Regions from separate parts of the Paenibacillus nanchangensis genome, predicted to be linked through region 2. Evidence: riboswitches for the same ligand, from Rfam matches in the RefSeq annotation. Region 2 holds a riboswitch; each other region holds the start of a gene.
The links. A riboswitch is a leader RNA that binds a small molecule or an ion and turns the genes downstream of it on or off. The one in region 2 is predicted to bind cyclic di-GMP.
Positions count from the first base shown of each region.

Region 1: another riboswitch for cyclic di-GMP. It lies ahead of ACE6ED_RS24805 (S-layer homology domain-containing protein); the one in region 2 lies ahead of ACE6ED_RS16875 (choice-of-anchor A family protein).
Region 3: another riboswitch for cyclic di-GMP. It lies ahead of ACE6ED_RS06625 (anti-repressor SinI family protein); the one in region 2 lies ahead of ACE6ED_RS16875 (choice-of-anchor A family protein).

Region 1 covers NZ_JBHOFD010000039.1:26,963-35,131, forward strand. The annotation lists gene ACE6ED_RS24800 (DUF6531 domain-containing protein) at 1-2,490, opposite strand, end outside; gene ACE6ED_RS24805 (S-layer homology domain-containing protein) at 2,516-4,840, opposite strand; cyclic di-GMP riboswitch class I at 4,892-4,984, opposite strand; gene ACE6ED_RS24810 (hypothetical protein) at 5,900-6,214, opposite strand; partial or broken gene ACE6ED_RS24815 (transposase) at 6,383-6,496, opposite strand; gene ACE6ED_RS24820 (hypothetical protein) at 6,535-6,858, opposite strand; gene ACE6ED_RS24825 (helix-turn-helix transcriptional regulator) at 6,858-7,064, opposite strand; gene ACE6ED_RS24830 (TIR domain-containing protein) at 7,653-8,169, shown strand, end outside.
Region 2 covers NZ_JBHOFD010000020.1:54,721-62,889, reverse strand. The annotation lists gene ACE6ED_RS16885 (ASCH domain-containing protein) at 1-145, shown strand, start outside; gene ACE6ED_RS16880 (hypothetical protein) at 339-746, opposite strand; cyclic di-GMP riboswitch class I at 1,325-1,413, shown strand; partial or broken gene ACE6ED_RS16875 (choice-of-anchor A family protein) at 1,589-2,272, shown strand; gene ACE6ED_RS16870 (hypothetical protein) at 2,329-3,924, opposite strand; gene ACE6ED_RS16865 (LPXTG cell wall anchor domain-containing protein) at 3,887-4,246, shown strand; gene ACE6ED_RS16860 (alpha/beta hydrolase) at 4,489-5,427, shown strand; gene ACE6ED_RS16855 (HD domain-containing phosphohydrolase) at 5,874-7,397, shown strand; gene ACE6ED_RS16850 (NusG domain II-containing protein) at 7,617-8,000, shown strand; gene ACE6ED_RS16845 (Gx transporter family protein) at 7,984-8,169, shown strand, end outside.
Region 3 covers NZ_JBHOFD010000006.1:193,789-201,957, forward strand. The annotation lists gene ACE6ED_RS06620 (2-oxoglutarate dehydrogenase E1 component) at 1-2,719, opposite strand, end outside; cyclic di-GMP riboswitch class I at 3,236-3,321, shown strand; gene ACE6ED_RS06625 (anti-repressor SinI family protein) at 3,349-3,501, shown strand; gene ACE6ED_RS06630 (helix-turn-helix domain-containing protein) at 3,615-3,944, opposite strand; gene ACE6ED_RS06635 (TasA family protein) at 4,136-4,753, opposite strand; gene sipW (signal peptidase I SipW) at 4,850-5,434, opposite strand; gene ACE6ED_RS06645 (hypothetical protein) at 5,434-7,005, opposite strand; gene ACE6ED_RS06650 (hypothetical protein) at 7,369-7,584, opposite strand; gene ACE6ED_RS06655 (PadR family transcriptional regulator) at 7,700-8,169, opposite strand, start outside.

The sequences.
Region 1 (8,169 bases), on a different contig from region 2:
CCCGGTAACCGTCAGATTCGCCGTCTGGTTGTTGGACACAATCCCCCCGACCACCATTTCCTGGGCAATATCCATCTCTACACGGGTGTTGATCGACAGATCGCCTGCAATCAAAATCCGCTGGGCATCTACGGTCAACCCTCCACTGTTGTAGGTCAGGCTGCCCGTTTGCAGTGTATCTCCTACGGTTACGGAGGAGTCATTGTTGAGATGTATCGTTCCGCCTGACCACAGATTGCCATAGCTCCCTTGCACCTTTTGGACTTCCAGTGCAAGCTTGGTATTGGCATTCAGTCCCTGCTTCAATATCAATGTGCCGTACACCCGGACGGTGATATCCTTGTTGGTATTCATCCCATCCACAATCAGAACCACCGGCTTGCCGGGCGATCCAAATGTAACGCTTTCCTCCACATTCAGGTGGCCGGTACGGATGATAGCGGGGGAGGCATTGCTTGCCGCAATCGCTTGTTGAACCGCAGGGATACCGCCCGGAGCAGACACCGACGAAGCAAGGAACACATCTTTTTTGCTCTCAATCGTTCCGATGCTGTCCGCAAGATAGTCCGAGATCAACGGCTTCAGCCCTTCAACCTGACGGTATGCGGGAGCATGCGCCAGATTGTGCATTGTGCCGGACAAAATTACCTCATCCGAGTCGGGAATGTCCCGCCCGTTCGCAGGGTCAATTTTGGGCTGACCGTCCTGCGGCTCTTCGCCCCGGACCACAGGAGCCACACGTCCTTCGTAGCTGGATGAACTCGACTCTCCATAAAAATCGGTATAACCGGTGACACGCTGATGTTCATCATAAGTGACACTCATCGCCGCCGTACCTTTTGCATCTGATACGCTAAGCACATGATGGCCGTCGTCGTAAGTCAGTTTGGTTTCGGCCCCATCCACATCGGTAATGGAAGTCATGTCGCCGGTTACCGGGTCGTAGTGGAACAACATTTTGCGGTCCGTATGATCGCTAACGTCAACCAGCTTTCCCGCACCGTCGTAGCTTAAGCTAAGTGATGCTCCGGGTGTACTGACCGCATCCAGCTTGTTTCCCTGATACGTCAAAGTGATTCTATTGCCATTTAGGTCCGTGATTGACTGCAGCAGTCCCTCCCCATTAAATCGGTAAACATCGCCTTGGGGCGATGTAAGTGTGTAGGCTCCTGCAGATGGAGCAGTAAGCGCCCAATCCGTCCCGCGCGGGGTCAGGTAGTCGCCTCCAGTCAACGGCACGTATTCAAAAAGCGAACCGTCCGGGCTTCTGACCTCCACCTTGCCGCCGCTTAGCGGAGTCAGCTTCCATTCATAGCTGTGGTGCCATCCCAGTCCATTAACTCCTTGGTATGGATCGCGGCTTAAATAATTCAACCCAAATTGCAGCGGCATCAAGGCCTGCAGCGTAATGGAATCCGTCGAGTAGACAAAATCCCCCCGGGCCGGATCAACCGGTTCCTGTCCGGACGGGTTCACAATCCGCAGCCGCTGCCGAATCGAGGTCTCTGTAAACTGGGCCAAATCCCCGCTGGTAATAATCCGGCTGGTCTGCGGACGGGTTAGCAGAATGGAGGTGAGCCCGCTGATCGTTCCCGTGGAAGCTGCCGACTGGTTTAAGACGGCAATGTCCTTTGCTTTTTCCTGCATGGTTTGCACGTTATCCAGCTTGTAATAATACGCCGCCAGCGCTTCCCAACTGATTGCAAAATCCGGCACAGGCTCCCGAAGCACCACAAGCGATTCCGAATACCCGGAGAGCTGGCCGTCTTGTTTCGCTTTTGCGGTGATATGGACAGGCTTGCTTGGTGTAATCGTAATCTGCTCACTCCACTGCCCTGCGCTGTTGACTGCAATGCCGGAGTAGCGCTTGTCCTCCCCGGTGGATGGATAATAAAGCTCCACCTCGATGGAAGTCCCTGGCTCCGCAGTTCCGGACACGACCGACTGCCCCGAAGCGGCCGGTTTGATCTGCAGTGCTGCAGGAGGCTGGACCTCATCACTGCCAAGGATTTCAAAGCTGGCGATTTGGCCGTAATACACCCCCACGCCGTTGTATCCAGCAGGGGAAATACAAATGTTATAACGCCCTTCATCCAGCGGCACGCCCCCAATTGTGCCATCCCACTTGTATTCGTGAACGATGTATTCACCGTTTTTTTTCGTAGGATACACGCCGGTCGTGATCAAATCCCCAAGCAGCGGGGCCGACCCATCTCTTTGCGGCGTGCACAAATTGATGTTGGTCTCGTGAGATTCCTGGCCGTCATCCGCTGCGTTGAAACTGAACGAAATCACAGCTTCTCCGCTCCCCGGTTTTAGCTCACTCGGCTCAATCCGCATATTCGTCGCCGCAGAAGCCGACGATGTAAGCTTGTTAAGTCCCGGAAAAACCGGGATATATGATACAACCAGCAGCAGCGCAAGCATAAGGTTTACGCGGGCTTTCATCCGGCCGCTGCGCCACAGCCTTTTTAGCGTTCGGGATTTCATAGATTGGTCTCCTATCCGTTATGAGTTAGAGGAATTTCAACTCCGCCAGCAGCTTATAGATCAGAACTGCAGCCTCGGCTCTCGTGGAGGAAGCCTTAGGCTTCAAGAACTGTCCGCTGCCCTGGACAAGCTTCTTTTCCACCGCCGCAGCCGCAGAATCTTTTGCCCATTTACTGATTTGGTCACTGTCCTTGAATTTGGTGAGGCCAGCTCGTGCCTTGGCCAAGTCCGCAGCGGAGGCGGATATGCCGGTAGTGCCGATGCTGTCATTGGTGTCGATAGTTTCGGTAGTGTCGGCGGTTTCGGTAGTGGCGGTGGTACCGGTAGTGGCGGTGGTGGCGGTGGTACCGGTGATCTTCAGAGTGTCCGGTCCGTGCGCAGCGTTCATAGTGACCGTAGTGCTGTCGATTGCCCGCATCAGCATAACCATCATCTGTTCACGGGTCAGCGGATCATTACCATGAAAAAGCCCATTGTCCCCGGTCACAATCCCCGCCTCCGCTGCCGCTTCAACATAGGGGTAAGACCAGTGTACAGCTGGAATATCCCGGAAGGATGGTGTACCTGGCTGGCTCGGCGTACCCTCCTGACTTGGCGTAACCGGCTGACTCGGCGCACCCTCCTGACTTGGCCGCAGACCAAGAGCGGATACCAGCAGTTTGGTGAATTCGGCGCGGGTCACGCTGCCTTTTGGCTTATACAAGTTTCCGTTCATTCCGTTCACAATTCCTCTTGACGCCAGTACCTCTACATTGTGCCGTGCCCAGTGGCCCGCCAAATCGGTGAAATGCACATTGCGCAGCATGACCGCATACAATCCGGAGGCTGTGATTGGCGCATGGACAAAGTCCCGCTCCACTTCAGTTACACCAGCTATATAAGTCCAGGTGCCTTTAGCCGGATCGTAACTGTAGATTCCAAGCTTCTCCCGCTCCGAGACCCAAGGTTCTTCCTTCGGATACCGGATCGCGAGCTTGACCGGGAGCTGGAATGCAGCGTCCGATTGTACCTGCCAGACGGAGCCAGCCTTGAGCAGCTTCAGTCCGTTTGCATCCAGCAGCTCTTTTGTTTCCAGTTCCGCCTGAGCCAGACTTACGCCGGTATTGTCCGGGAAGGTGCCTGCCGCAATCTCCAGCCGCGCCCAGCCGTTTAGGACAGACAAAACGCCGCCTGTATTCCCAATGATCCGGCTGTCTTTGGCTCCACTAACTACGGGCACTTTAACATTTGGGTTGGAGCCCGGGGTTGTGGCGGTTCCCATTCCTGGTGCCGAACCTGGTTCCGGCGTTGGGCCAGGTTCTGGTGTCAGGCTTGGAGATGGGTTCGCGACATGTGTTGGAGTTGGCGCCGGGAAGTTGCGTTCTTTTAGATCCAAGGATTGGATGTTGTCGTCCTTAGTGCTGTACAGCAGCTTGTCCCCGCTAATGCCAATCAGCTTCGCCCCCGTTTCGATAGCGGGCAGCGGCGTCACTTTTGAGGTATTGAGATTTACCTGCTGCAGCACAGCTGCACCGTTTTCCTCCTGCTGAAATACCGCGTATTTTTCACCAATGAACATGTGTGCATAAGAGGTGCCGCCATCCTTCATTTCGGTGAGATCCACAGGCTGTGCCATCAGATCTTGAATATTCAGCAGCACGTACTTACTTCCGGCAGCGCCGTTTTTCTGTTTATACAGCACCTGACTGCCATTAAAAACAAACCAGTCGACGGTGTTTGCACCACCCAGACTCACCAGTGCACGTCTCACTCCGCTGTTCACGTTCAGCAGACTAAGTCCCCCGTCACGGGCATTTTTATAAACGACATTTCCACTGGCCAGCATGGGGAACCGTCCTTCGCCCAAGTCGGCTTCAGCGCCTGTTGCCAAGTCGTGATAAATCATGCTGCCGTAATGTTTGCGTTCATACCAGACTACACCTACTCCGTCCGTCGTCGGATTCCCATAGGAACCGGGCTGCTTGTTGAGTTTCGCGGGCTTCCCCGTCTCCAGGTTGGTACTGTAGATATCCCACTGGAGCGATCCCGCCGCCTCATTTCCTTTGTCCGCCCACACCACAATCGCGCCGTTCACATAAGGCGCATCTTTTGGGGACGGGCTGGAGGTGAGTCTCGTACTAGCACCATTGCTCTGATTCAGCGTATGTACCTGCTTGACCCCAGTCGCATCCTGTTCCAGCCAGACCAGCCTTTCTCCCGATACGCTGAAGTCCGTTTTCCCCGGATTCATACCGGCTGCCACAGCTTGATGCGTGTCTAGAACGCCGCTGAACAGACCTCCAATCATTGACACGGCCGCGAATACAGCGATGGCCGTCTGCGCTAACTTTTTTTTCCTTGCGAACCTCATCCACGTCTCTCCCTCAATGCTATTTGCAGGCACACCAAAAAACCAAGTGCCTTGAGCGGCCCGGCTGCCTTAACATCTTTTTGGGATGAAGTAGGCCCGTGGCTTTGCGTCTCCGACTTTCGTACGGATTTGCCTTTGTTCCAAACTCGGTTCTTTTGTCCCTATGTGTTTGTTTTAAAGTGTCTTTTGATGTATAGGACACTTTTAATATCGGAATTTATCCCTGTATAATAAAGATGTTCTATATTTTCCTTTTTTAGGGATGTTGGAAAAACTGAATTTATTTATCGTTTGATTCCACTTTGAGTCTGACGCAACGTTCTAATTTGACTCCTCTCACTCTGCAGGCGCTCCTGCAGTTTTCCAACATAAAAAACCTCCAGAGATATCTCCCTACCTAACAAATGGGATATCTCTTGAAGGTGCTATGATAAGTTTAGTTAAAGTTATGACTCGCAGAGTGTACTCTATTTTGTAGGGGCTTGGCTATCGTCTGTCGCCTATGGTTTTAATCTGCCATGTTAACAGGTATTATTATTTTTGAATGTTTAAAGAAACGTACACGATAAGCATCTCCCACAGTTACTTTAATGTACCCCGGAGCTAGGTAATATGTCTGAACTTTATCATCATCATTAACCCAAACTTTATCGCTCGCTCTAAATTGTTGTTGCCTTTTTATGACCGTAATTTTCTTCTCTTGGTACCCATCTAACACGTCTCTAGTTAGACAGTAGACATCCACACCCGCTACACATAAAGAAAAGATAGAGAATAGGATCAACAAATATAACACTAGTTTCTCCCAGAACTTATTCCACTTATTGCGGTTCCGTATGATTGCTAAGGGTAATTCGACAGCAAGGCAGTATATAAACAAGTACACTCGGATTGCTTCAAATAGCAGTATACGTTGTTCATAGGAATTATATTTAATACATATAGTCGTTATGCAAAAAACAAAGAGCAGTGCAAATATTATCCTTACTATATTTTTACTCTTCACATCTGTGCTTGACCTCCTTAGACAACTGCGCCAGATCTATTCGCGTTTTTATCTTAACGCATCAAGCTAACTGTTTCTGCCACTGCTACCGCCTCAACAATATAGTTTCGTACTTCACTGATGGACCGGGTTCTTTTAGAGAAATATGGATTTAACCAATCATCTATTTTCACTACAACCAATTTAAAACTCCCGTTCTTTAGATCAAACTCTGGATACCAACCCAAATCTAGAACATAAATATTGTTATATCGAACTTGAAGAATGTCTTCTTTAAACGACCAAATCTGCTCAGCGTATGAAAGATTATCTACAAAATCAAAATCGTTTAAAATAACCTTACCTGCTTTGAAGTCAAACTCCCCCAAAAGTCTCCCTCCTGTTCATTGCATCAGGCTTTATTTTTTGCTCCATCACTTTTCATCCCATCATTGATTAGTTTGTCTTCCTTAAAATCTGGGGCTATCGGTAGGGAAAATCTCTTGCCCTTCGTCACCTTGCGGAGTTGCCGGTGATAGCTTCTACCATGTGCGCAGGTTCAAGACGGTAAGCCAGAAATTTGAGGTCTCATTCTCCCCGATCCACATCCCCAGCACATCTTTATTCCTGTCCAGATCGACCCCAAAAACCATATACGCCACCTTATACACATAATAATTTATTTGCACAGGATTCTTGATAATCCACCTTATAATTTTTTATCAAGATAAATCAAGAAAATTAATTCAATTGTAAATTGCAGAGTCAACACAACAAATGCAACATTCAGTATCTGAGAAAGACTGTAACTAGTTTGAAACCGATAGAATACATCTAAAAATATCATCAAACCAAGCACCACTATTAGTAAACTATGGTACCAAACTGTCGCTTTGTTCGCCTTACTCTGAATCGATTGCCAACGTTCATCATTTTTATTTTTTATAGTTTTTCTAGCTTTGTAAAATACATTTCCAATTAAGCCCGTTAATAATACGATCAATGCAACTGCCGTTATTATTTGATATGCCATTATTTATCATCCTCCTTCAGTGTAAATACTTCATTAATAGAAACATTAAATACTTTTGCAATTTTGAAGGCTAGCTCCAATGAAGGTGTATATTTATATTTCTCAATGGATATAACTGCCTGTCGTGATACTCCAAGAAGTTCAGCCAAATCAGCTTGTGTCCAATCCTTTGTAGCTCTCAAAATTTTAATGCGATTTTCAATCAATGTAATCCACCCCTTACTTAATGTAACCATTTGATTACATTTTTATTGTAACCACTTGGTTACATATTGTCAATATATGGTTTACTCAAAAAACAATGTTTATCATCCTCTTGCCATATATCGCCCGCTAAACAATACCACTCCGAGCAAAAAATGCTGAGCGCGGATTTAGCAGTTTGTTCGCAGCATCATAGGTGTACGACTCTGACACGGCAGTTCCGGCTTCAGTCGTTTCTTTACTCTGACGGTTGCCCACTGTGTTATAGGAGTAAACCACTTTGGTTCCATTTTGCCTTCTGCACTTGAACCAGCTGATTCAGCGCATCATACGCATACTCTGAGAGATCCGTCGGGCGAAAACACCGCTGAGCAAGCCTCCAATCATTGACACTGCTGCGTACAGCGATAGCCGTCTGTGCTAACCTTCTTTTCCTACCGAACCTCATCCTCGTCTCTCCCCCAGCGCATCGCCCGGACTATAAGTATCAATTGTTGCTGCAGATCATAAGTTAGCTCTTTCCCATGTCGGGAGTAGCAGGTATACTTACTAATGAAGTGTTAATTTTTTCCTTATAAGGGGATAATCCAATGTCCATTCATAGAAAACCCCGGGTGTTTATCGGCAGCTCGCGTGAAGCGATCCCATACGCTCAAGCAATTGCCGCAGGGCTTGAACTGCAAGTTGAAGTGAATGCCTGGTATGCCGGAACCTTTCAACCCAATGATTACACCATGGAAGCGCTGAGTGTGGAACTGGATGTAAACGATTTCGGAATATTCGTTTTTGCAGCTGAAGATGTGGCTACCATCCGAAACCAGACGTATTTTATTACTCGCGACAACACCTTATTTGAAATGGGGCTGTTTTGGGGACGGCTCGGGCGCAAACGAGTTTTTTGCGTTATTCCCAATGTGGTTCCGACTAGCGAAGAAGGTAGTCCTGCTTCTTTTCACCTGCCGTCCGATCTGGATGGGCTTACTCTTCTTAGGTATACTGCCGATCACTCAAGAGGACCGTTAAATGCTGTTTCCACTGCTTGTGGCCGGATTTTATCGGCTGTGGCTAGAGAAGGGCTGTACAAGCAACTAAAAGAAATTCAGGAAG
Region 2 (8,169 bases):
CGATTACGCGGAAGAACGTTATGCTTGGCAGTTGTCCGACATCCAGCCGCTTTCCAGCCCCATTCCGGCGTCCGGCAAGCAAGGGCTGTGGGAATGGGAGGAACCTGATATTATAGAGCGCCTGGGAATCGGGCGGCAGCAATAAGGAAATGCCGGTTGGCGCTGCGCACGGAATTTTTACAGATTTTTAAGGTGTTTTTCAGCTTTCTATAAGACTAATTTCAGGTTCGTCCGGTATAGTACAGATACCAGACACCCCCAGTGTTATATGGTGCATACCTTTGAAGGCCCTGCCGGTTGGCAGGGCCTCTTTTTTTGGGCGACAGTGTCTTACGGAGTTAACCATCCTGCCCGGCGGGGATGCGGAACTGGTCCGGGTAGCTGGAATACGCGGAGATGTCGAGCCCCAGATACTTGCGCATCAGGATCAGCCCCTGGGCGACGATCAGATCGTTGAGCAGCAGCATCTGTTCATGATAACCGCGGCAGAGAAAACGGGCCTCAATCCCATTCGGCAAACGCTGCTGTTCGTATACCTTAACGCCGCGGCGGCGCATGGACTTGCGGACCTCTGCCAGATCTTTGGTGGCCAAAGCGGAAGCGGAGCTTAGCACGTCAAGGTAGGGATCCGGTGTCCGGAGATGAACGGAAATCAGTTTCGCATCGCGCTCAAACGCCGACAAAATCAGCGGCAGCAGCACATACGATTTGACAAGCTGGCTGTCTTCGCCTTCCGCTCTGTGCATATTCTTCACTCCAATGAGAACGTATATTCGTATTTTAACCATGAATCCGTAAAATAATCAATGCAAGAAAAATGGTATTTATGAATGTGATATTATTCACAACTTAAAGAGACTATCTCGTATATATTGAATTTGTAAATTTAAAATTTGATTTACTCATTGCGGGAGGGAACAACAATGGAACAAGAGCGACGGATGGGCCGGGGATTATGTTGGGGACTGCTGCTCAGTATTCCGCTCTGGATGTCGGTGGCCGGCTGGGCTGGGATGCTGCAATATTAAATTCTCGTATAAAAAAGGAATAGATTGACAAACCGCCCGGGACGGTCGTAAACTAGGTTTAGTTCACGAGTGATAAATTTCCTTGACGGTTTTTTGTTGCAGTGAATTGTCTGCCGAATGAAGAAGAGTCGACTGGCCGCTAACGGCCCTTGGAACGCGCACCCCCCTGGTGACGCATTCCGTTATACAAGAATACATAACCGCTGTTCCGCAGCTCCTGTCTACGTGCACTGCTTGTTATCCGCGTCTGCGAACCCTCTTGTAAACCGACCGTTTCATAACCTATCCCGTAAATCCATGTATAAGAGCAAACCGTTCGAAAGAACGGGACGCAAAGTCCAGGAGTCTACAGCGTGATTAACGCCATGATCGTCCGACTGCCATGAATCTACCATTCTGGCAGTCTTTTTTGTGTTCTGTTTTCCGTCCTAATTTCATATAACAATCATTGGAGGTGGATACTGTTGAAAAAAGGTTGGAAAGCCGCGTGTTCGCTCACGCTCGCGCTTGTCCTTGCAGTGGGCGGAATCGGCCGGCCGGCAGCGGCGGATACGGTGAAAATGCCGTATATTCCTACACCTGTTCTGGGCATCGCCGGAAATTTTAATGCATTTTTGTTCCAGAGCTTTACCCAGAGCAATGATCAGGTAGAGGGAAGACTGGCCGCCGGAGGAGATATCAAGCTGGAGAACTACGGCGTAGGCCGAATCTTCGGCAATGGAACCAATGCGGGAGACGTGCTGATCGCCGGCCGGCAGCTTCAATTCAAAACCGGTCAGGTCCATGGAACGGCGGTATACGGTGAAAGCCTGATCGCCAATGCGCCCAGCGCAAACTTCATGGGCGGCACGAGACAGGATTCTCCGATCGACTTTGCGGCGGAGGAGCAGTTCCTGACGCAGCGTTCGCAGGATTACGGCGCCCTTAAGCCCACCACGGAGGTCGAGGACAACTACGGCACAATGACGATCAGAGCGCCGAAGCCGTTCAATGTAGTCCATCTGACGGCCGAACAGGCGGCTAGAATCAACAACCTGAGGTTCGACATTCCGACCGGAGGCACGCTGATTATTAACGTCGGCGGATCCAGTGTGTCGATGGGGAGCTTCCAGATGGAGCTGCGAAAAAACAACAAGATCCTGTTCAACTTCTACGAAGCGGCTTCGCTAAACATCGGATACACCTCTTTCCCGGGATCGATTCTTGCGCCAAAAGCGGACATTCATCATGCCGGGGGTGAGGTATACGGCACGGTGATTGCCCAGTCGTTCCGGGGCGGTGCTGAGCTCCACGACAACCCTTACTGCGGCCAACCGCCGGGCGAGCCTGAACCCAGCCCGTCGCCAAGCCCAAGCCCATCGCCGAGCCCAAGTCCAACACCGAGCCCGAGCCCATCACCTACACCAAGTGTAGAACCGAGCCCGACGCCAACGCCAAGTGTAGAACCAAGCCCGACACCAACGCCGAGTGTAGAACCGAGCCCGACGCCAAAGCCGAGCGAGGAACCAAGTCCGACGCCAACGCCGAGCGAGGAACCGAGCCCGACACCAACGCCGAGCGAGGAGCCGAGCCCGACGCCAACGCCGAGCGAGGAACCAAGTCCGACACCAACGCCGAGTGTAGAACCGAGCCCGACGCCAACGCCGAGCGAGAAACCGAGCCCGACGCCGACGCCGAGCGAGGAACCAAGTCCGACACCAACGCCGAGCGAGGAGCCGAGCCCGACGCCAACGCCGAGTGTAGAACCGAGCCCGACACCAACGCCGAGCGAGAAGCCGAGCCCGACGCCAACGCCGAGTGAGAAGCCGAGCCCGACACCAACGCCGAGTGAGAAGCCGAGCCCGACGCCAACGCCGAGTGAGAAGCCGAGCCCAACACCGACGCCGAGTGAGAAGCCGAGCCCGACACCAACGCCGAGCGAGAAACCGAGTCCGACACCAAGTCCGACACCGAGCCCGAGTCCGACACCGAGCCCAAGTCCGACGCCAAGCCCAAGTCCGACACCGAGCCCAAGTCCTACACCGAGCCCAAGTCCGACGCCAAGCCCAAGTCCGACACCGAGCCCAAGTCCGACACCAAGCCCAAGTCCGACCCCGAGCCCAAGTCCGACGCCAAGCCCAAGTCCGACACCGAGCCCAAGTCCGACACCAAGCCCAAGTCCGACCCCGAGCCCAAGTCCGACGCCGAGCGTAAGTCCGACACCGAGCCCAAGTCCGACACCAAGCCCAAGTCCGACACCGAGCCCGAGTCCGACGCCAAGCCCAAGTCCGACACCGAGCCCAAGTCCGACCCCGAGCCCAAGTCCGACACCGAGCCCAGGTCCGACGCCGAGCGTAAGTCCGACACCGAGCGTAAGTCCGACACCGAGCCCGAGTCCGACGCCAAGCCCAAGTCCGACACCGAGCGTAAGTCCGACACCGAGCCCAAGTTCGACACCAAGCCCAAGTCCGACACCGAGCCCAAGTCCGACACCGAGCCCAAGTCCGACGCCGAGCCCAAGTCCGACGCCAAGCGTAAGTCCGACACCAAGCCCAAGTCCGACGCCAAGCCCAAGTCCGACACCGAGCGTAAGTCCGACACCGAGCGTAAGTCCGACACCGAGCCCAAGTCCGACCCCAAGCCCAAGTCCGACGCCGAGCGTAAGTCCGACACCGAGCCCAAGTCCGACACCGAGCCCAAGTCCGACACCGAGCCCAAGTCCGACACCAACGCCTAGCGTAGAACCTACACCAACACCAACACCAAGCGTAGAGCCTACACCAACACCGACGCCAAGTGCAGCGCCAACTCCGGCTCCGACACCTTGGATTCCGTTTGTGCCGCCTACGCCTTCAACATCGACCGTTCCGGGAACGATCGTGATTGATGAAGATCCGGTGCCGGTTGGCCCCGGCATTCAGCCGATACCTTCACCAAGCCCTAGTCCTAGCCCTGTACCGGGCGGTGAAGAAGACCCTGTAGTTATTGAAGAAGACCCGATCCCTCTGGGTCCGGTTCAGCCGGCATCACCGTCACCTACTGTACGGCCTGAGGCAAGCCCGAGCCCGACGCCGAAAGTAATCGATCTTCCGGGCGACGAACTGCCGCTGGGCGGACCCGAGCTGGAACAGCTGCCGAAAACCGGCGAATCCAGTCCGCTGCCGTTTTACGCTGCAGGTCTTGCACTGGCGGGATTAGGCCTCTTTATAAGAACCAGACTGTCCCGCAAAAACAAATAATATACGGTCACACCGGATTTCTCCAAGTTTCCGCCAGGGCCGCCTTTGAAGAGCTTAAGCCGCTCTTTTGAAGGCGGCCCTGCTGCGGTTTTTGGCGTTGTACGGCTTTAGAGGCAGATATACGCATAGCGGAGGGTTGCCCCAGCGGCTGCAAATTTTCCTTCCATAAGGTTTAATATTATACTGGACGGGAGAACCTGGGGCCGTACGGCTGACGGCGGAAACTGAAAAGGAGGATCGGCATGCCGATAGGATTTGTTTTGCTAATCATCCTGGTCATCACTGTGCCGGTGGTAGTGGCCGGTCTTTACTTTTACCGGCTGGCGATCAAACGGGAACCAAAGCAGTTTTTGAACGGCAATACCGATTTGATCAATGAACTGCCGGTAGCGGGAGGGTCCTGGGGAGAGGGACAAAAGTGGATTGCGGAACAGGAGCTGGAGACGATTGAGGTCCTGTCCGGCGACGGCCTCAAACTGCGCGCCTATTATGCGAAGTCTGCAAACCCGGAGGGGCGGGTCGCCATACTGGCCCATGGTTATACCGGCAAAGGCAAGGATATGGGTGCTTACGCCAAAATCTACTGCGACCTGCTGGGCTGCGACGTGCTTTTGCCCGATGCGCGGGCCCATGGCGCCAGCGAAGGGCAGCATATCGGCTTCGGCTGGCCTGAACGGAAGGATTATTTGCGGTGGATTGACTACATCATCCAGCGGGTGGGGCCGGATGTGCGGATTGTGCTGCACGGCGTCTCCATGGGAGGAGCCACGGTGCTGATGACATCGGGCGAACCGCTGCCGCCCCAGGTCAAAGCGGTGGTATCCGATTGCGCCTACACCTCGGTCAAATCCGAGTTGTCCTACCAGCTGCGGCGGATGTACAAGCTGCCAAGCTTTCCCTTTATTCCCTGCGCCAGTCTGGTGTCCAAGCTAAAGGCGGGGTATTTTTTTGGTGAAGCTTCCGCACTCAAGCAGGTGCGCAAGGCGAAAGTGCCCACCCTGTTTATCCATGGAGAGGCCGACACCTTTGTTCCCTTTTTCATGATGGATGAACTGTACGAAGCTTGCGGAGGGCCGAAGACACGGCTCACCATTCCCGGGGCGGGGCACGGTACGGCTTACGACACGGATCATGACAGGTATGTCGGTACGGTCAGCCGGTTTGTACGGACGTATGTATAGACGCGCCTAAAATGGACAGCGCCCGTAACCGCTAATGCGGTACGGGCGCCAATAGTTTATATATTCAATTTCCCGCCGTCCGTGAGCTGACGGGTCGTGCGTTCCCAGTTGCGGCCAGCAGCCGTTGTGGCTTATCTCAACTTTCCAAAACGACAAAAGCCCTACCTCTCTTTTGTCCTTGCGGCTCCAATGACCGCGCCAGTGTGAGTCGGAATTTCAATGTCTGATTATTCATCTTATCGATAAAGGAACGGTCCTCAAGAAAACATAAGCATTTGGGTTAAAACTGCCGATAAATATCCATATAGCAACGGTAAATCATTAATGGACGTCTTCATTTTCTTGATAGAAACATTAATGGAAATCAAATACTTACATAGTATACCACAATTTAACGATAAAAGCAAACATGTCAGGCGCCGGCGCAGCTGGGGACGGGAGAAGCAATGGACTTATATGCCGCATTTATAAAAAAGCAGGTCCGAAACTATTTGTTCGGTTCCTCGGTCGCCGTCATGGCGGCCGGGAGTCTGCTCATGTTCTCGACGCTGGATGTGTCCGGAAAGGAATACGGCTGGCTTCTGCTGATCCTTGCGGTGTCGTTCCTGGTTATGATTATTGCGGAGATGATCGTGTTCCGGTCCGATATTCGTCCGATCAAGGAAACGCTGAGGTCACGGAATCCGGAATTGCCTCAATTGAGACAAGCCTATAAGCGTACCCACCAGCTGCCGCTCTTAGCCGTCAGGCGGATTCTTGTCCCGCATCTGCTGGGGCTCATGATTCCCGGCGTCACGCTGGCAGTTTTGTTCATCTCCTTGGGGATTGTCCATCTTCCATTGTATTATGTCGGCATCGCTGTTGCGGGGTCGGTCCTGATTGCCAGCATGCATGCGCTAATTGAATTCTTTTTGACGGGGACGGCGATTTCGCCGCTGGTGCAGGAGTTTCAGAAGCTGGCTATTGCCCGGTTTAAGGCAGATTTTTCTGTGGAGGAGCATGTGTTTTTGTCCATCAGGCCGAAGTTTCTAGTCAGCTGTATGCTGATCGGCACATTCCCCTTGTTTCTGTTCAGTATGATGACCCAGGTCCGAATGGAAGCCTTGAGTACGGAGGCGATAAAAGACTACTGGATTTGGGCCGGATTGGTACTCTTTATCGGCATCGGGTTCTCCACGCTGGCCGCCTGGCTGCTGACCCGCAGCGTCCAGCGGCCGATTGACCAGCTGCATGAGGCGATCAACAGGGTCAAAGAGGGCCGGCTGGTGCAGGCACAGGATTTGTACTCGGACGAATTTTCCCGGCTGGTCGCAGGGTTCAACATGATGGTGCGGGGGCTTCAGGTGCGGGAACGGCAGAACCGGCAGCTGCTGGACAGTTATTTTACGACGCTGGCACTGGCTCTTGATGCAAGAGACTCTTATACGGCAGGCCATTCGCTCCGTGTCGCGGAATATTCGGTTATTATCGGACGTATGGCCGGACTGACGAGAGAGCAGCTGGACAATTTGCGCAAATCGGCGCTGCTGCATGACATCGGCAAAATCGGAGTAAGCGACCACGTTCTCTTCAAAGAAGGGCAACTGACAGATGAGGAGTTCGATCAAATCAAAAGCCATCCGGTGCTCGGCGAAAGCATTTTGCTGCAGATCGAGCCTCCTGAAGCGATGGCTCCTTATCTCGGCGGCGTCCGTTCCCATCATGAGCGGTATGACGGCAGGGGATACCCGGACGGGCTGGCGGGAGAGGACATCCCGCTGTTCGGGCGGGTCATCGCGGTAGCCGATGCTTACGATGCCATGACATCAGACAGGCCGTACCGCAAAGGCATGGAGCATGAACGTGCGCTGAACATCATCAGGGAAGGCCGGGGGACGCAATGGGACCCGGAATTTGCTGCCCTGCTTCTAAGTTATTTTGAGCAAAAAACGGCGGAATATCTGAAAGACTACCCCGTCAGAACCGGGTAGTCTTTTTTTTGCACGAAGAACGGATGGGGGAATTTAGTAGCCTTGTAAAGCGGGTGGAAAAGCCGTGTCGAAGGGTGGACGTTTGCGTGTTGATTTTGTGAAATTAGCCCGAAACCCGCCGATTCAGTCGTGCTTTCATTGATGGATTGTAAGCGGACCGTTATAATTATTAAGTCTGGTTTTTAGATATTTAAAAAATAAAATAAAGGGAGCTTATCTATGAAACGCGCCGACTTGCTGCTGATCGCGATCGTTCTTGCAGCCGCATTAATTTTCCTGGTGCCCCGGTGGCTCGGCAGCAACGACAAGGAACCCGGCCAAAATCTGGTTGCAAATGTTACAGTGGACGGCAAGCATTATCAAACCATCCCCTTGACCAAAGAAGAAAAAACTGTCGAGATCCGGACGGATCTGGGCTACAATATCCTGAAAATTCACGATTACGGTGTAGAGATGTATGAGGCGGACTGCCCGGACCAGGTGTGCCTTGGTTTCGGTTTTATTACGAACCCCAAACAGACCATTGTCTGCTTGCCGCACCGCGTGCTGGTAGAAATTGAGGGACAGACGGGAGAGGATGAAGTCGATGTCTATGTCAACTAGCGAGTCGTCCCGCGCCTTAAAGCGCACGGTTGTGATTGCTATTTTTGCCGCTGTTGCCGTTGTCCTCAGCATTGTGGAATCGGCGATTCAAATTCCTTTCACCATCCCCGGCGCCAAGCTGGGGCTTGCTAATATTATGATCTTGACCTGCATTTACTTTTTGCGGGGC
Region 3 (8,169 bases), on a different contig from region 2:
CAATAGCGCGCAGACGGGGTTCGGCGTAACTCCAGGCGCCCATGTTCTTAGGCTCTTCCTGTACCCAGACGATTTCCTCCAGGGCGGACATCCGGCTGAAGTGGGCCGTCAGCTCCTTCTCAGGGAAAGGATACAGCTGCTCCATACGGAGGATGTGCAGCCACGACCAGTCGCGGTTTTTGTCCGCTTCGAGCTCGTTCTGGAGATCGACGGCAACCTTTCCGCTGCAGACGATGACCCGCTTCACCTTAGCCGGCTTCGCGCCAAGCAGCGGCTCTGCAAGCACCGGCTGGAAGCGTCCCTCCGCAAGCTCGGTGCCTTCCGAAGCGCTGCGCGGGTTGCGGATCAGGCTTTTCGGCGTCATGATGACCAGCGGACGGGCCGAAGGCTGACCGCAAAGGGCGGCCTGGCGGCGCAGCAGATGGTAATACTGCGCGGCGGTGGTGAGGTTCGCCACCGTCCAGTTCTCTTCAGCCGACAGCTGCAGATACCGTTCGAGACGGCCGCTGGAATGCTCCGGCCCCTGGCCTTCGTAGCCGTGAGGCAGCAGGATGGCCAGGTTGCTGCGCTGGGTCCATTTTGCCCGTCCGGCGGAAATGAACTGGTCGATGATGACCTGCGCGGCATTGGCGAAGTCACCGTATTGGGCTTCCCACAGCACAAAGGTCTCCGGCGCAAATACGTTATAGCCGTATTCGTAGCCGAGAACTGATGCTTCGGACAGCGGGCTGTTATACACGCCAAAGGAAGCTTGGGTTCCTTCAAGCTGATGCAGCGGAGTGTACAGCGCGCCGTTTTCGCTGTCGTGCAGAACAAGATGCCGGTGCGCAAAGGTTCCGCGCTGCGCATCCTGGCCGCTCAAGCGAATCGGCGTGCCGTTCTGCAGGATCGTCGCAAACGCCAGCGTCTCGGCCAGCGCCCAGTCGACCTTCGGGCCGCCGTCCAGCATGTCGCCCCGGCGCTGCAAAATACGCTGCAGCTTCGGATACATCCGGAAGCCGTCCGGTACGTTCAGCAGCTGGCGGTTGATGCTGCGCAAGGTGTCGATCGGCACGGGAGCCGGCTCGGTTCCGGACGAATCTGCCGGGAGCGCCACCGCGTTTTTGGTCTCGCCCGTCTTGTGCCCGCCGTCTTTCATTTTGTCATAAGCCTGCTGTAGGACAGCGTCGACTTCGGCGGAGATCCGCTTTACGTCTTCGTCCGAAACCAGCTGCTCGCGTTTCAGCCGCTCCGCGTACAGGTTGTAGACGGTAGGATGATTGCGGATTTTGCTGTAAATCAGCGGCTGGGTCGTTTCGGGATCGTCCATTTCATTATGGCCGTGGCGGCGGTAGCCGATCAGGTCGATCAGGAAGTCTTTTTTAAACTTCTGCCGGTAGGCGCAGGCGATCCGCACGGCCGCGATGCAGGCCTCGGGATCATCGGCGTTGACATGCACGACAGGAATTTCATAGCCCTTTGCAAGGTCGCTCGCATAATGGGTGGACCGGGAATCTTCGCTTTCGGTTGTGAAGCCGATCCGGTTGTTAACGATCACGTGGATCGTTCCGCCGTTCTGGTAGCCTTTCAGCTTGCTGATATTCAACGTCTCTGCAACAATGCCTTCGCCAGGGAAAGCGGCGTCGCCGTGCATCAGCACCGCCATGGCTTTGTTGGTGTCGAGCTTCGGCATGCCGCTCGCCGAGCGGTCTTCCTGTGCCGCACGCGTGAAGCCTTCCACCACAGGGTTAACAAACTCCAAGTGGCTTGGGTTGTTGGCCAGTGTAATGCGGGTCTGTACCGTCTTATTGTGATTTACGGAACGGTCAGCGCCCAGATGATATTTTACGTCTCCGCTCCATCCGTAGTTAATGCCCATGGATCCTTCGGAAGGGAACAGGTCCTTGTTCGGCGAATGGTGGAATTCGGAGAAAATGATTTCATATGGTTTGCCCAAAATATGGGCCAGCACGTTCAGGCGCCCGCGGTGCGCCATGCCCATTAGTATATGCTCCGCTCCGTCGTCCGCTGCGGCGCGCACCACCTCATCCAGCATCGGTACAAGGCAGTCGTTGCCTTCGATGCTAAACCGCTTCTGGCCGACGAAGGTCCGGTGCAGGAACGTTTCGAACTGCTCCACCTCAACCAGCCGCTTCAGCAGGGCCTTGCGTTCTTCCAGGGTCAGCACGGCCTGCGGTTCGGTGGTCTCCGCCTGCTGGTTCAGCCAGCGAAGCTCCTGTTCGTCGCGTATATGGCCGAACTCGTAGGCGATGGTCCGGGTGTAGCTCCGTTTCATCAGGTTGACGGCGTCCCAGCCGGTCTTGATATTCTCCGGCGCGTTCTCCCAGATCAGCGAAGCGGGCAGCGCTTCGAGATCCTCCCGCGTCAGCTCGTAGGTGGCCGGATCCAGATATTTGGCCATGGAGCTGTCCGGCTTGCCGAGCGGATCGATGTCCGCGGTCAGATGGCCGTAGATGCGGATGTTCGCCATCAGCTTGGAGGCGCGGACGGCTTTGCGCAGCAGCCCGGGGTCGGGCGACGCGGTGCCTGCCGTGCCGGCCGGCTGGACGGCGGACGGTGTCATCGGAGGTGGGCCTGAGCGTTCGAATAGCTCACGGTAGTTGCTCTCGACGGACGACGGATCGTTTACGTATTGCTCATATTTTTCCTGAATGTACCCCAGATTGGGTCCGTAATAGTGGCTCCATGCGGATGGAGAGAAGGGTTCCTTGGCTGCCATTGAATGCATCCTCCTAGGGAATGGCCCGGAGTCCGCTGACAGGCGGGTTGTCCGGACGTCAATGTTTGCGTTTACATTCGTTGTCGCACATCGGTGAAAATTCGCTTGCTGATGTCTCCTTCATTGTGCTCTTTTCAAGGAAGGGAATCAATTCATACTTTCGTAAGGACCAATCGCAAAACGGCATGGTTCAGTACAGCATCCCGGGACAGACCGCTGTCATGTCCCATCATAACCATTTACCCAATTTTACGAAAAAAATGCAGTTGATGCTTGAAAATGGGTCTTTAAGTTTTTATAGTAAGATTAGACTCCTAGAAAAATACAAACCTATAAAAGATTGATATGACTTTAGGCATAGCAGAGCGGCCGGCGATTCCCATATTCCCCGCTCATCCTGCTTTTCCCGCGCGAATATGCCAAAGTACGGCGAACAGGAAGCGACATACTTTGCCGCTTGCGTCCGCTATAATTGAATTGCATCAAGACGGCATGCAGATCCTTGCGCTCAAGGGTCCAGTAAAAGGGTAAACCTGCCGAAAGGCAGGGGCACAAAGTCTCGGGTCTAAGGTAGAATCTACTATGACGGCCGGACTGCCTGGGGACATAAAATCTTAGGAGGAGATTTTTTGAACAAGTCCAACCAGGGTAAAGTCGGAGAGTTCCAGACGGCGGATCTGGATCTCGAATGGGTGCAGCTGCTGCTGACAGCCAAACGCGCGGGAATCCGCGCCGAAGAGATCCGGAGGTTCTTCCTCGATAAGGGACCGAGATTGTTGTAAGGCTGACGGGGAGCTACATACACCAAAGAGGCAGAGCGGCGCGGCGCTCTGCCTCTTTGGTGCGGGTCCGGATCCCTGCGGCGGAATCGTCCATCCGCATAAGGTTCGTAAATTCAATCCTTTTGCTCCAGCTTCCACTTCTGATACTCCAGAAACTCCTTGAATTCCCGCTTGCTGACTCCGGAAGCCATCGCCTCCTGCACAAGCCTGAACCAATCCGCGTCCAGCGGTTCTTCCTCGGTGTCCGGAGCCTCTCCGTACAGCAGCGTGTGAATGGATACCTGCAGCGCTTCGGCGATTTTCTCTATAAACTGGATAGAGGGGTTGGACTGGATGTTCCGTTCAACGTTGCTTAGGTAGGATTTGGCCACATCCGCCCTGTCCGCAAGCTCGGACAAGGACAAGCCCTTTTCCAGCCGAAGCTGGTGGATGCGCTGGCCCATGTTATCTGGCAAGATGATTACGCCCCTCCGTAAAAAATTTGATCTCATTATATCAAATTTCACGAGGTAATAGAAACGGTGCCGGCCGGCCTATACCGGTTATTCCCGGGTATGCCCGGAGGAAAAAAACATCCCGGTCCGTATGCCGGAAGCCGGGATGTGTGGTGCTGCCGCTGGGATAAACGGGCAGATTAGTTCTCGTTGTAAATTTTTCCTTCGCCTTGTTTGGCTTCGAAGTCCCAAGTCAGTTCCAGTTTGTCTTTCTGGAAGTGGTTTTGGTCCTGGTTGTTCTCCACGAATTCGAAGGCTACTGCAAAGCTGTCGGACGTTCCGGCCTTGATGCCGCTGCGTTCGGTCCAGATTTGATCCAGGCCGGTATTTTTGACCAGGTCCGGCGTCAGGTTCTTGAGCTCGGCCAGCGTTGTTTCATATACCACCAGCTCGGGCGTAATGATTGTGCCTTTATCGTTATTTTTCAGGAATTTAACTTTGATGAATTGGTTCAGGTCCGCGCCGTTGTTATTGTTGCCTTCGTCGGTTACCACAGTTTTGGTGCGGAGCAGGATGCTGCCGATGTCCAGCGTGCCGGAGTTGTTCAGCTTGAACTTCTTGAGCACGATATCGCCCGGTTTCAGGTTGTTTAAGTTGATCAAGACGGAGGGATCGGACGTAAGGTCAAGCGTACCGGCCGCGAAAGTCGCCGTGCTGGTGGCGGTGTCGCTAAAGTAAGCGTAAGTTCCTCCTCCGATGAGGGAAAGACCCAGTGCTGCGGATGCGATGCTAAGACCCAGTGTTTTTTTGATACCCATTTGTAAAATTCCTCCTTGAATATGTGGTTGGATGGATGAAGCTTTATATTGTGCTCCTCGTCCGGTAAGCGGCGGGAGGGACAATCGGCTGGTAAGTTACTTCAGTCCTTCGGGAGAAGGCTGGGACAAATCCGCGTGTTTTTTCTCTAGTTCGGAGACGGCCTTCCAGGACGTATACAGGGCGTAGATTAACAGCATCGCCCCGGGGACGATCATCAGCAGCACGCTGCCTGTTTTGGATGCCGCAAAATTCATCGCATAGCCGACATAAGGAATCGTGATGCCTTTGTATTCGGCAACGACATTTCTGGAGCTGACCGGCGCTACATCAGGGGCGTCGTTGTTGTCGCCTTTGGTGCGGTAGACTGCTTCGCCTGTGGCTTCATTTCGTTCCGCTTCGATCACGCGGTGGGTGACCAGCAGGTTCTCTTCGTTAAGAAAGGTGATGACATCACCAGGCTGAAACCGGGTCATATCCCCTCCAGGCTCCAGCGCCACAATTGAACCGGTGTGAATGCCCGGCTCCATGGAGCCGGATAGGACGGTTTTGATCTGATAGCCGAAGAAGGACGGCTCTCCGCCGGATGCCTTGGAAATCACGACAGCGACGACGGTGATGAAAAAAATCAGCGACAGCAGCGCGGTCAAAATGCGGCCGGACCATAGTTTGACTTGTGCCATTAGGGGGTTGCCTCCTTGGATTGGGCGGTATCGGATTGCTTCGGCTGAGCTTCATCCGGAGCGCCTGCCGCGGCAGGCACGGCCGCAGACGACGGGCTGTTCCCGGATGGATGCTCCGCCAGGGGCTGCTTCGCCGGGGCCTGACCCGCGGCGGCTGGCTCTTGGCTGATATTACCGGAAGCATCGGTTGGCTTAGTTACGTTGTTATGAGAATCAGCTTCCTGAGATTTTGCTTCGGGTGCGGCTGGATCGCCCGGGCCGGATGGAGAATGGCCGGAGGAAGCGGCGGGGCTGTCGTCAACCGCAGGTGAAGAAGAAGGTGAAGGCGAAGGAGACGGGGAAGGGGAAGACTTCGGAGGCTTCTCCGTGCCGGCATCTTTGCCGGACCCCGCTGTATCCGGGCCGCCAGCAGACTGCCCGCTTTCCGCGCCTTTGCTTGCATCAGCCTTGCCGGTTTCGCCGCCAGGCTGATTGCCCCCGGCATCTCCGCCGCCGGTGTGATCGCCTGAGCCGTCATGCCCGCCGGGTTTCTCCGTTCCTCCGCGGTCATCCGCTTTGCCGGCGTCATCCGCGGGCTTGCCGTCTTTGCCGTCTCCGCCTTGACCGGCTTCTCCGGATTTTTCTCCGGCTTTTTCTTCCGCCGGATGCGGTCCGGCCTGCTCCTTCTCCAGCCGCAGCCGTTCCTCTTCTTTGAGCCGGGCCTGTTCTTCCCGGAGCCGCTCCTCTTCCTTGCGTTTGGTCTCTTCCAGCTCTTTCGTCAGCCGCAGCCGTTCTTCGGTGAAGCGGTCCAGCTCCGCCTGCTGGGCGGCTATCTGCCGCTCGATCTCCTGAACGGAATCAGCTGCTCCGGCGGTCATGCGCTCATAGTGGCCGGCTGCCTGCGGAGAAAGCACTGTATCAGGCCCTGCCGCCTGGATGGCAAAGGGGACGGGGAGAGCGCTCCCCGCAGCGGGGTCGGCCTGCAGCGCCTGAAGCCGCCGCAGGGTCTCTTCCGGATCACCGTCGGGGATTTCGCTGCCAATCCGATGGATTTGCGCAAGGTAATCCAGTATCCCGCGCAGGGCTGCCTGGAACGGCTCCGACAAAATGCCGCTTGCCGGCTGGCTTCGCATGCTTTCGATAAATCCGGCGTTCCGGATTTCCGCACAGTTGGGATGGAGCTGGTTCAGCTGGGTCCCAATCAAGGTCAGCAGTTCGCCCGCCTGAACCAGTTTGGCGTTCAGTTCGTTCCAGACCGCGGCGTTGGCGGCAAGACCGTCCGTAAGCCGCGTCCGTTCATGATCAAGCTCGGTTAACCGCTGCACGGCGAGCTGCTCTCCGGTGTCCAGTTCCTCGAAGGACCCGGCTGGGAGCGGGGCCAGAACTGCGGACAAAGGTGCCGCTGGCTCCAGGCTCCGGAGCTGCAGCTGCAGCGCCTCCGCTTCCTTCAAGCTGCTGTCCAGCTGGGTAAGCAGTTCTTGAATGCGGCTCGGAAATACCTCGCACAGCCCGATAGTGCCGCTAATTTCCTGCCTGGTATTGAAGCTGCCGTAAGTTGTTCCGACTTGATGGGAGGCATAAAGGAACAGCACAGACAATGCCATCCCCGATTTAAGGGTTTTTCCCTGCCATTGTTTAAGCCGCCTTTTGGCGCTTCTGCTTCTTGCTGATCTGGGGCGCAGACCGATTCCCCCTCTCTTACGCTTAAACTCCTGATTGTTCGCTGCGTCGTTCTTTATTAAGAACAAATCCTATGAACAAATCATACACGGGCCTTCAGGAAAAGAAAACCGCCGATTTCAGGGATTTTGTGCGTTATTAAGAACGAAAGGATAGGGGATACTCTAAATTGCTGCCTTTTTCGCTGGAAATCACATTTTTATTCTTTATAGTGAACAAGAGGGGCGAAAAAAACCCCGCTGATCCCAGCGGGGGCGGATGGCCTTAGCAGGCTGCTAAAAGCCGGTATGGTATTTGGCGTCACTGGAGGAACGGTGTTTTGTCTGGTCTTTATCCCGCTCTTCCTGCTGCTCAAGCGTCAGGTCTTCAACCGGCAGCGAATCGACGTTCTGTTCGCTTTCGAACCGGTCGAACAGGCTTTCCTTATCCGTAGGGTACTGTTCGGGATGATCGCGCGTGTCGTCCGTTGCCTTGCGTTTAGGTTCCGTCATCGTACATCCTCCCTTTTCATGGCATGGAATCCCGGCAGGGGAGATCCCTAGATAGGCCTTTATTAACCAAAGGAGCCGGTTCTAAACAGCCTGCGGCGTGTTTCAAGCATGCAGCCTACTCCTCCAGCGGACGCCCGCGTTCACCCATTCTGCCCGCGGCCATGTCCGCATGCAGGCGCCGCAGCCATTTTAACTCCGTCGCCAGATGCTCATACCGGCCGTACATCAGATGCAGCGCCGCGCGGGGAACCGTTTCGATATGCTCCTCATACACCTGGTAAGCAAGATTAAGCTCGTGTTCGGTATCACGAATCCGCTCCTCCAGCACGCGGGCCAGCTTCTGCTGATCGGCATGGCGCGAATACACCAGCGCGAGATGAAAGGAATGGTAGACCGGTTCGCTTTTGCGGAACTGCTGAAAAATAAGCTGATCAAACAGCTGCCGGCCTTTATCGGTAATCCCGTAAATCGTTTTGTCGGGCCTGTCGGTACTGCGGATAACCTGGACCGGTTCGATCTGGCCCGCTTTGGCAAGCTGGTCAACCGCGTAATAAAGCGAGCCCATCTGCAGCTTCGTTACCCGGT